Regions from separate parts of the Bacillus sp. FJAT-42376 genome, predicted to be linked through region 2. Evidence: riboswitches for the same ligand, from Rfam matches in the RefSeq annotation. Region 2 holds a riboswitch; the other holds the start of a gene.

Region 1 (4,422 bases), 2.0 Mb from region 2:
GATGATCGGAATAACGGACCGGAAGCAATGAAAAAATAACGTAGTAGCTTGAAAAATAAGCAAACTGATAGAAAAACATATGCGGTTCCAGTACACCTTTTATAATCAGGAAATTCAAAATTAAAATCGAGAGAAGATTAAAAAGGGCTCCCCCTCCATAGACAAGCGCATGAGTAGCACGGTTATCATACTTTAATCCTTCGTACTGGCAAAAAGAATCCAGAAAATATAAGCGTTTTACAGTAAAGCACTTAAACGTAAACAGCGTTTTCCCTCTTCCGATTGTAAAGGTGCCTTTTCCGCCAAAAACGAGCGCCATAATCGTATGGCCGAGTTGGTGGATGAACGAAGCAATAGGCAGAACAATACAAAGCGACCAGAGGAGCGTGAGCACATCCCGAAGCTCGAACATGATGAAAATCCTCCTTATGTGAATCTGTCTCGCCCGTACTGCCTGTTTTCCCCTAAATTCTGACCTCAAACCAGCGTTTAATCGTGTCATTATTCTGACATTTAAGGTATGATAGAGAAAGAACCACCCTATTCCAAAACAAGGAGGACATGACTCATGCGCTTCGATGATCAGCCCGTAACAGTAGATGAAAATGTAAACGTTTTTGCGGCGATTCCTGAGGACGGTACCGTTATCGGAACGGCCACACAGGAAGAACTTCTAATGGCACAGGATTTGGAGTGCAGGCACCTCGCCCACATGCGTCTAATGGATTCAAACATCCAGATCCAGGGAGTGTCTTATAAGGAGCTTCTTCAGGAATACCTGGAGTTTGAAACAAAATCCGCTGAGTTTTGGAAAGCGATCTATAAAAGACTGGATGTTCCATGGGAATGGATCCTCCGAATCGACTTAGCCCACGCTTATATTTATGTAATTAATCCTTTTGATGATGAAATAGCAGATTGAGAAAAAGCCGTCCTCCTGATTAGGGAGAACGGCTTTTTTGGTCATATGTGTCCCGGAGGCTGCCATTTATCGGAGGTTCTGGATCGGAAATCGGACACTTCAGTCCGCACGCGGATCTATTCCGCTGCAAAAGCCCCGCTTCATATCGTACTCCTAATTTCTATCCGTACCTGACTTGACTGGGATCCTGCCGGCCAGCATTTGTTCCGCGTTTTTTTACCGTACTTCAGCACCGGCCACATCCGGCCATTGTTCCATCGTGTACGCCATTTCCCAAAATGCCAGTTCGTACTTGCAGCTGATGGTAAAGTGCCGGAGCATTTTCTGGCGTTCTTTTTCGGAAGCTTCAAGAGCGAGCTGATCGAGACGCTCGAGCTGTTCGTAAACGAGTTCTTTAAACCATTCTCCGCCGTAGGCTGCAATCCATTCGCGGTAAATCGGCTCTTCCGGCTGACATTCTTTCAGCCGTTCGCCAATTTCGTAATAAATCCAGTAGCACGGCAAAATACAGGCGATGATCTCCCCAAGGCTGCCGGTAACCGCAGAACGATACATGTGGGAAGTGTAGGCGTATGCCGTTGGTGATGGTTCAAAAGCTTGTTTCTCTTCATCGGTGATCTGCAGCAGTGCGGAAAATTTTTCATGAAGCGAAAGCTCTGCTTCGTACGTCCCTTGAGCATGAAAAGCCATCCGGGCTGTGACATGAAGATCATCCGCCATCCCTCCTGCGAGCGCCTGTACTTTGGCAAAGTGGGATAAATAATACGCATCCTGCATGACGTAGTAGCGGAATTTTTCAAGAGGGAGTGTTCCATCGCCGATTCCTTTCACAAATGGATGATTGAAATTCGCCTCCCAAATTGAATCGGTTGCGTTCCTCAGTGTTTCTGTAAAAGATGCCATTTCCGAATTCCCCCTGCATGTTTTTGTGTAAAAATAGGCTCTGTTAGTCTGATGTTGATTGAAGTGGAAGGCGTGAGACTCCGAGCTGAGAGCAGCGGGACAGGTGAGACCCCGCAGCCGCAAAGCGGCGAGGAGGCTCACCGCCCGCCCCGCGGAAAGCTAGCGCCTGAAACGGAAATCAACATCCTAGTTTAACAGAGCTTAAAAATAAAAAACCGCTCTTAGCGGATAAGAGCGGGAAAGATCATAAACAGACAATCTCCCACTTCCCTCCGCTGGTTCAAACCAGATCAGGTTCCAAGGGTCCCGGAGTCTGCTCCGGTCTCAGCCTATTTTAAGGCTCCCCTAGTGGCAATGCGGTATTTTATTTTCCAGGTCCATCATAACATGCAGAGGAAAAAATTCAACTAGCGTTTCATGACAGCCGCCGGTATTTCTTCCATCCAATGATGATCAATCATGATTTTTCCGCCTTCTTTTGCAAACGAATAAATATCTCTCGCCGAAAGCGCCATTTTCAGCGGAAGATCCGGCCTCAGGCTGTACGTCGTTCCCAAGGCGTTGCTTGTCAGTCCTAAACTGCTGAGAAGGTTGATCAGATACATAATCAGCTTATCGGAGTATGGTGAAGTTTTTGTCTCGGCAATAACCGCTCCAGGCAAGGCAGAAACCGAAATGCCGCTCCCCTCCATCAGCTTGCCATACGATTGATACAAATCGATGGCGAGCGTCTCGCCCTTCTTCATATAGTTTTTGACAGCCGGCTCTTTCACTACCTTCGCCAAACCCTTCATGAGCTGCGCGCCGAAATTGTTGTTTTCAACAATATGATAAATGATGGATAGCTCGGTCGCATTGAGCGGTCTCTTGCGGAAATGAAATCCTGCCAGATATTTTTCCTTTTCCACATATTTAGGATGTTCCGGCATCTGTATAACCGGAGGAATCGTTCCATTGCCCACTTGAAGAAGACAATTTGTACACATTCCGAACACTTTATTAGAATGGGCAGACGTTCTCGAGAAAAAATCGTGGATGTCATTTCTGTATACCATCGATAAATGGACGGCGTTCAGTCCGATTCCAAGTTTCATCAGCATGCGCAAAAAACGGATATAAAAATATTGATCGAACAGCCTTTCCGCATTCCGGTTCACATCGGTTTCATCAAACCCTTCAGGAATGGACGCCCCTTCCTTTTTTAAAAGCTGGGCGATTTCTTTCACAAATTTTGTTTCTTCCTGATACGCATAGTGAAGGATGGATGTGATATCTTTCTGGGTCGTGACATCTAATGCATGTTCTATGATCCGAAGCAGCATCGTCTTCTTCTGGTAAGTAGACCACAAATTTGCTAATTCGGACGAAGACATCGGTTTCATCGTTCCAGCCTCATTTCAATAAATAGATGAACTTATTTTTCCATTTGATGGGGATTTTATGAAAAATAAAAAAAGATGACCATAAATGGCCATCCTTCTACTTACTTTTTTCGGTTTTTTAAGGCTTTGCCTACAAGGTTCAATGCTTTTTTCGTTTGGTCAGGATTTTTCTTTGCATAATCCACTACTTTTTTCAAAATGGATGATTTACTGCTCATCAAAATCACCTTCCTTGTTCATGATTATACCACATCTCTTTACGAAAGCAGGCCTGCCTGGTCCATCAGTGTGCCACCGAGCACCGTAAGCACGACGACAAGCCAAGGCGGAAGTTTCCAATAGACAAGAAGAGCAAAAGCTGACAGCGCAAGCGCAAACGCCCCGGCCGAATGGATGGCGCTTGTGAAAACGGGATGATATAAGGCAGCTAAAAGGATCCCGACAACAGCGGCATTCACTCCCATCAGTCCGGCCTGCACGGCCTTTACACTGCGGATTCTGCTCCAGAAAGGGAGAACCCCCATAACGAGCAAAAAGGACGGAAGAAACATCGCCGCTGTTGCAATGAGGGCACCCGGTATGCCGGATATAACCGCTCCTATGTAGGCTGCCAGTGTAAACAGCGGGCCAGGCACAGCCTGAGCCGCGCCATATCCTGCAAGGAATGCATCCTGTGTCACCCAGCCCGGCGGAACGACTTCTTTTTCAAGCATCGGCAAAACGACATGCCCTCCCCCAAAAACGAGGGAGCCAACCCTGTAAAACACATCAAACAAAGCCATAAAAGTGCCGGGGAATACATGCCGCAGAACAGGCAAAAGCACCAGGAGCGCCGCAAATAAAATAAGCGATCCGAAAGCGGCCTTTTTGCTGACCGATACGGCAAGCTTCGGAACTTCAGGAACTTTTTCATTTTTATAGTAAATGCACCCGAAGATTGCAGCTGCTGCGATGATCCCAATCTGGCCCCATGCGGAAGGAATAAACAGGGCACCGATCGCAGCGAGGACAGCAAGTGTTACCCGCGGTCGGTCTGGCGCAAGCGATTTCCCCATTCCCATTACAGCCTGGGCAACAACTGCGACAGCCGTAATTTTCAGTCCCATCAGCCACCCTGCATTCTGAACATCCGACCCCTGGAACAAATGGGCAAATAAAATCAGCGTGAAAACAGATGGCATCGTAAACCCGAACCAGGCGAGGAAGCTTCCGATT
Region 2 (4,422 bases):
CCAAAAGTGATTTGGATGATGGTTCCGGCCGGAGACATCACAGAGAATGTTCTTAAAGAAGTTTCTTCTCATTTGGGAGAAGGCGATATCCTGATTGATGGCGGTAATTCCAATTACAAAGATACCATCAGACGGGGGAAGGAACTGAAAGAAAAAGGAATTTATTTTGTAGACTGCGGAACAAGCGGCGGTACAGAAGGGGCAAGAAACGGGATTTGTACGATGATTGGCGCTGAACCGGAAGCATTTGCATCGGTGGAAAAACTATTCCGTGACCTTTCTGTGGAAAATGGATATCTTCATGCCGGAAAGCCGGGCAGCGGACATTTCCTCAAAATGGTTCATAACGGTATTGAATACGGAATGATGCAATCCATTGCTGAAGGTTTTGAGATCTTGGACAAGAGTGATTTCGACTATGATTATAAAGAAGTTTCAAGAGTTTGGAACAATGGATCCGTTATCCGTTCCTGGTTAATGGAATTAATGGAAAATGCTTTTTCAAAGGATCCCGGGCTCTCAGGAATCCGCGGAGTAATGAACTCTTCGGGAGAAGGGAAATGGACTGTGGAAGCTGCCCTTGATTTCCAGGCTTCTGCTCCTGTCATTGCCATGTCCCTTTTTATGCGGTACCGTTCACAGGAAAATGATACATTCCACGGCAAAGTTGTTTCTGCACTAAGAAATGAGTTTGGCGGTCATGCTGTAGTAAAATCAGAAGAATAAGCGGCAAGAGCCCCCATATTTTGGAGGGGCTCTTTTTTTATGTTTCGCTCTGTTAAAACCTGATGTTGATTTTTAACACCAGTTGATTGAAGTGGAAGGCGCGAGACTCCTGCTTAGAGCAGCGGGAAAGGTGAGACCACGCAGGCGCGCAAAGCCTTACCGACCGCCCAAGGAAAGAACGGAAATCAACAGCCAAGTTTATCAGAGCTTTATGTTTAACAAATTTAGAGAGGGGTAATTTAATATCAACATCAAATCATTGGTTTTGAAAGGAGAATCATCCATGAATAAACGCAATGGATTTATTATTTCAGGTGTAGCTTTATCAACAGCAGGAGTTGCGGCAACGGTGTATCTTAAGGACAAGTCAAGACGTGAAAAATTGACTGATAACGTAAAGCAGGCTCAGGGAAAAGTTGTATCCATGTTCTCAAAGGAAAAAAATAAAGAAGATCATTTCCCGGTTGAAAAGGGCGGAAACCCTGATCCTCAGGATATTGAAGATAACAAAATGGTTTCTGAGGGCGCACAGTACAGCGTCCAGTATTACAACGATACAAAAGAAGATAAGTGAAAAAAGACTTTTTGTAAAAGTCCATAGCGCCAAAAATCAATGAAAAGAATCTTCTGGAACGCCAAGTGCGCCATTCCGGGAGGTTCTTTTTTTATCGTCTGCTGAAACATGACCTGGATTCAGGTGCATAAGAATCCAGCCATCCAGAAGATTCAATTTCCTGTATGATTTATGTTATGCTCGATAAAGAGGGCAGCGGGATGCTGCAATTTCGAAGATAAGGAGTGACCGAATCTGATCAGGAATCATCGGGCAGAGGTAAAAGGGTCCGCTATTGACGAAGAGACGCGCTGCACCCATTACCATAGCCGGCTTGATATCATCGCGATTAAATTTTATTGCTGTATGGAGTACTATCCATGTCATTTATGCCATGAGGAGCATGCCAGCCATCCAGCCGCCGTATGGCCAAAAGAAAAGTTTGATGAAAAAGCTGTTCTTTGCGGGGGATGCGGTTCAGAATGGACTGTTCGAGAATATGCAGAATGTGATTCGAAATGCCCTGAATGCAAAATGGATTTCAATCCGGGGTGCAGCCTGCATGCCCATTTGTATTTTGAGGAAATTTGATTTATTTACCTGTAATGGTATAATTATAGAATAAGACCAATAGAAAAGTTTGCTAGGGGAGCCGGTAGGCCGGCTGAGAGAAAAATCTGAGTTTTTGACCCTTATACCTGATCTAGTTCGTACTAGCGGAGGGAAGCGGCTATGTGTACTTGTGTATGTTAAGCCCATTTCCTTTTAGTGAAATGGGCTTTTATTATGGTCAAAATGTCTATTGTCTTGTAAGGTTTTCATCATTGCGGAATCACCCATTCCCATGCCCGGAGCAGCAGGATCAGGTGAAAAAGCCATTACGAAGCAAATCAGCTTGACAGTGCAAAGGAAAAGATTAAATGAATAGGAACATTTCACTGGGGGTGCCTGCAGAGGCTGAGAGAAGCGGAAACGCTTTAACCCTTATCACCTGATCCGGATAATGCCGGCGAAGGGAAGTGGTTCGCAAATAGGTATTTTTGCAGCCGCTTTCCCTTTGGAAAGCGCTTTTTTTTATGATTTACATTCCGAGTTAGGGGGGATCTGGTGGAATTTCATGCCGTAACAAATGGGAAACTTCCATTCAGTGCAGTGCTCCATTTTATGAAGGAAGCGGGTTCAAAAGTAGATTATTTGCACATTCGCGAAAAAGAGAAAACAGCCATGGAAGTGTTTGAAGGAGTCATGCTGCTTGTACAAAATGGCATTCCGCGAAGGAAAATTGTAATGAATGACCGGGTTGATGTAGCAGCGGCCGCAGGGATCAGCAGAGTGCAGCTTGGGTATAGAAGCCTTTCCCCATTCCTCGTAAAAAAGAAATGGCCCGAATTACATGCGGGAAAGTCTGTCCACTCTCTTGAAGAAGCGGCTGCTGCAGAGGCAGAAGGAGCAGATTCAGTGCTGTTTGGCCACTTATTTGAAACAGGGAGCAAGAGGGCGTTACAGCCCCGGGGAATTGAAAAAGCCAAAGAAATCTCCAATCAGCTTTCTATTCATGTCCTTGGGATCGGCGGGATCCTTCCTGAGCATATTCAAGATTTAGCAAAGGCGGATTTAGATGGAATCTGCGTGATGTCCGGAATATGGGATAGCAGTAATCCTGCGGAGGCGGCAGATCAATATAGAAAAGCCCTTACGCGGTGCAAGGAGGCGACCCTATGAATAAATACGATGTATGCATTATCGGAGGAGGCGTAATGGGCTGCTCAGCTGCCTATGAATTATCAAAAAAAGGATACAAAACAGTCATTTTAGAAAAAGGAAAAGCAGGACAGGAAAGTTCAGGTGCGGCAGCCGGTCTGCTGGGAGTTCAGGCGGAGTGGGATGAATATGATCCATTGTTCGATCTCGCGAGGAAAAGCAGAGCCATGTTCCCGGACCTTTCAAAAGAATTAAGAGAGGTATCGGGAATTGATATTGGCTATGAGGAAAAAGGGATTTATAAGATAGCAGAAACAGAAGAAGAGCTCGCTGCACTTGAAAAGACAGCGGTATGGCAGTCAGAAACAGGAGAACCCGCCGAATTGCTGACAAGGAAGGATTTGCTGAAACAGGAGCCTCTTCTTTCAAATCATGTCACGGGCGGTGTGTATTATCCAAAGGATGGCCACGTGATAGCCCCCGCGTTAACGAAGGCATTTGAACAGTCTGCCCTGCATTACGGGACAGAAATCTTTGAATATACCACTGTAGAGAAAATCATAGTGGAAAACGGCAAGACGGCAGGAGTCAGAGCAAATGGCCGGATTTTTCATGCCGATACCGTCCTGATTGCTGCAGGGGCCTGGAGCTCGGCTTTTTTGAAATCATTTAATCTGCTGTACGAAACGTATCCGGTTAAGGGAGAAATAATCAGTGTGCTGAGTAAGAAAAAGCTGGTTGGCTCTCCTTTGTACAAACATGGATTTTATATCGTTCCAAAAAGAGGGGGCCGGTACATAATCGGTGCTACCGTAAAGGAACGCGATTTTACAAAAGAGGTTTCGCTTACCGGGATGAGCAGCTTAATGGAGACAGCGAAGCGGATTCTTCCATCGATTGAAAATGCAAACTTTGAAAAGGCATGGAGCGGCTTCCGGCCGCAAAGCGCAAGCAAGGACCCATACATGGAAAGACATCCTGAAGTGAAAGGGCTGTATGCATGTACTGGGCATTACCGCAATGGAATTCTGCTGAGTCCTGCTGCGGGTAAAATGATGCTGGAGCTTATGGAAAGAGAGCCTGTACTCACCGGGGGGAATCAATTTGAAAGTGAAAATTAACGGGAATTGGACGGAGATTCCGGATTCGATCCGTTTAGTTTCGGAATTGACAAGGCATTTGGAGATTGACGGAAAAACAATCATCATAGAGAAAAATACGGAAATACTTGAACGGGCGTCACATCAGGAAGAACCTGTTGAACAGGAAGATGTGTTTGAGATTGTGACATTTGTAGGAGGCGGATAATATGCTGAAAATTGGACCCTTATCATTTGATTCAAGATTATTGCTTGGAACTGGAAAATATCCGGATTTTGACACTCAAAAAAAAGCAATCGAGGAATCGGAGACCGAAATCTTAACATTTGCTGTAAGAAGAA

The links. Region 2 has a riboswitch for thiamine pyrophosphate ahead of CEF21_RS18420 (thiamine phosphate synthase). Riboswitches for the same ligand answer to the same signal wherever they lie in the genome.
Region 1: it holds a riboswitch for thiamine pyrophosphate, as region 2 does, so the genes downstream of both, tenA (thiaminase II) here and CEF21_RS18420 (thiamine phosphate synthase) in region 2, are expected to answer to the same signal.

The regions. Positions count from the first base shown of each region.
Region 1 covers NZ_CP033906.1:1,424,428-1,428,849, reverse strand. Annotated here, with positions in the region: gene CEF21_RS07305 (RIP metalloprotease) at 1-412, opposite strand, end outside; gene CEF21_RS07300 (hypothetical protein) at 569-922, shown strand; gene tenA (thiaminase II) at 1,139-1,825, opposite strand; TPP riboswitch at 2,076-2,182, opposite strand; gene CEF21_RS07285 (DUF3231 family protein) at 2,233-3,207, opposite strand; gene chrA (chromate efflux transporter) at 3,465-4,422, opposite strand, start outside.
Region 2 covers NZ_CP033906.1:3,659,919-3,664,340, reverse strand. Annotated here, with positions in the region: gene gnd (phosphogluconate dehydrogenase (NAD(+)-dependent, decarboxylating)) at 1-726, shown strand, start outside; gene CEF21_RS18430 (hypothetical protein) at 1,010-1,300, shown strand; gene CEF21_RS18425 (CHY zinc finger protein) at 1,538-1,870, shown strand; TPP riboswitch at 1,915-2,021, shown strand; TPP riboswitch at 2,210-2,314, shown strand; gene CEF21_RS18420 (thiamine phosphate synthase) at 2,387-3,001, shown strand; gene thiO (glycine oxidase ThiO) at 2,998-4,101, shown strand; gene thiS (sulfur carrier protein ThiS) at 4,091-4,288, shown strand; gene CEF21_RS18405 (thiazole synthase) at 4,290-4,422, shown strand, end outside.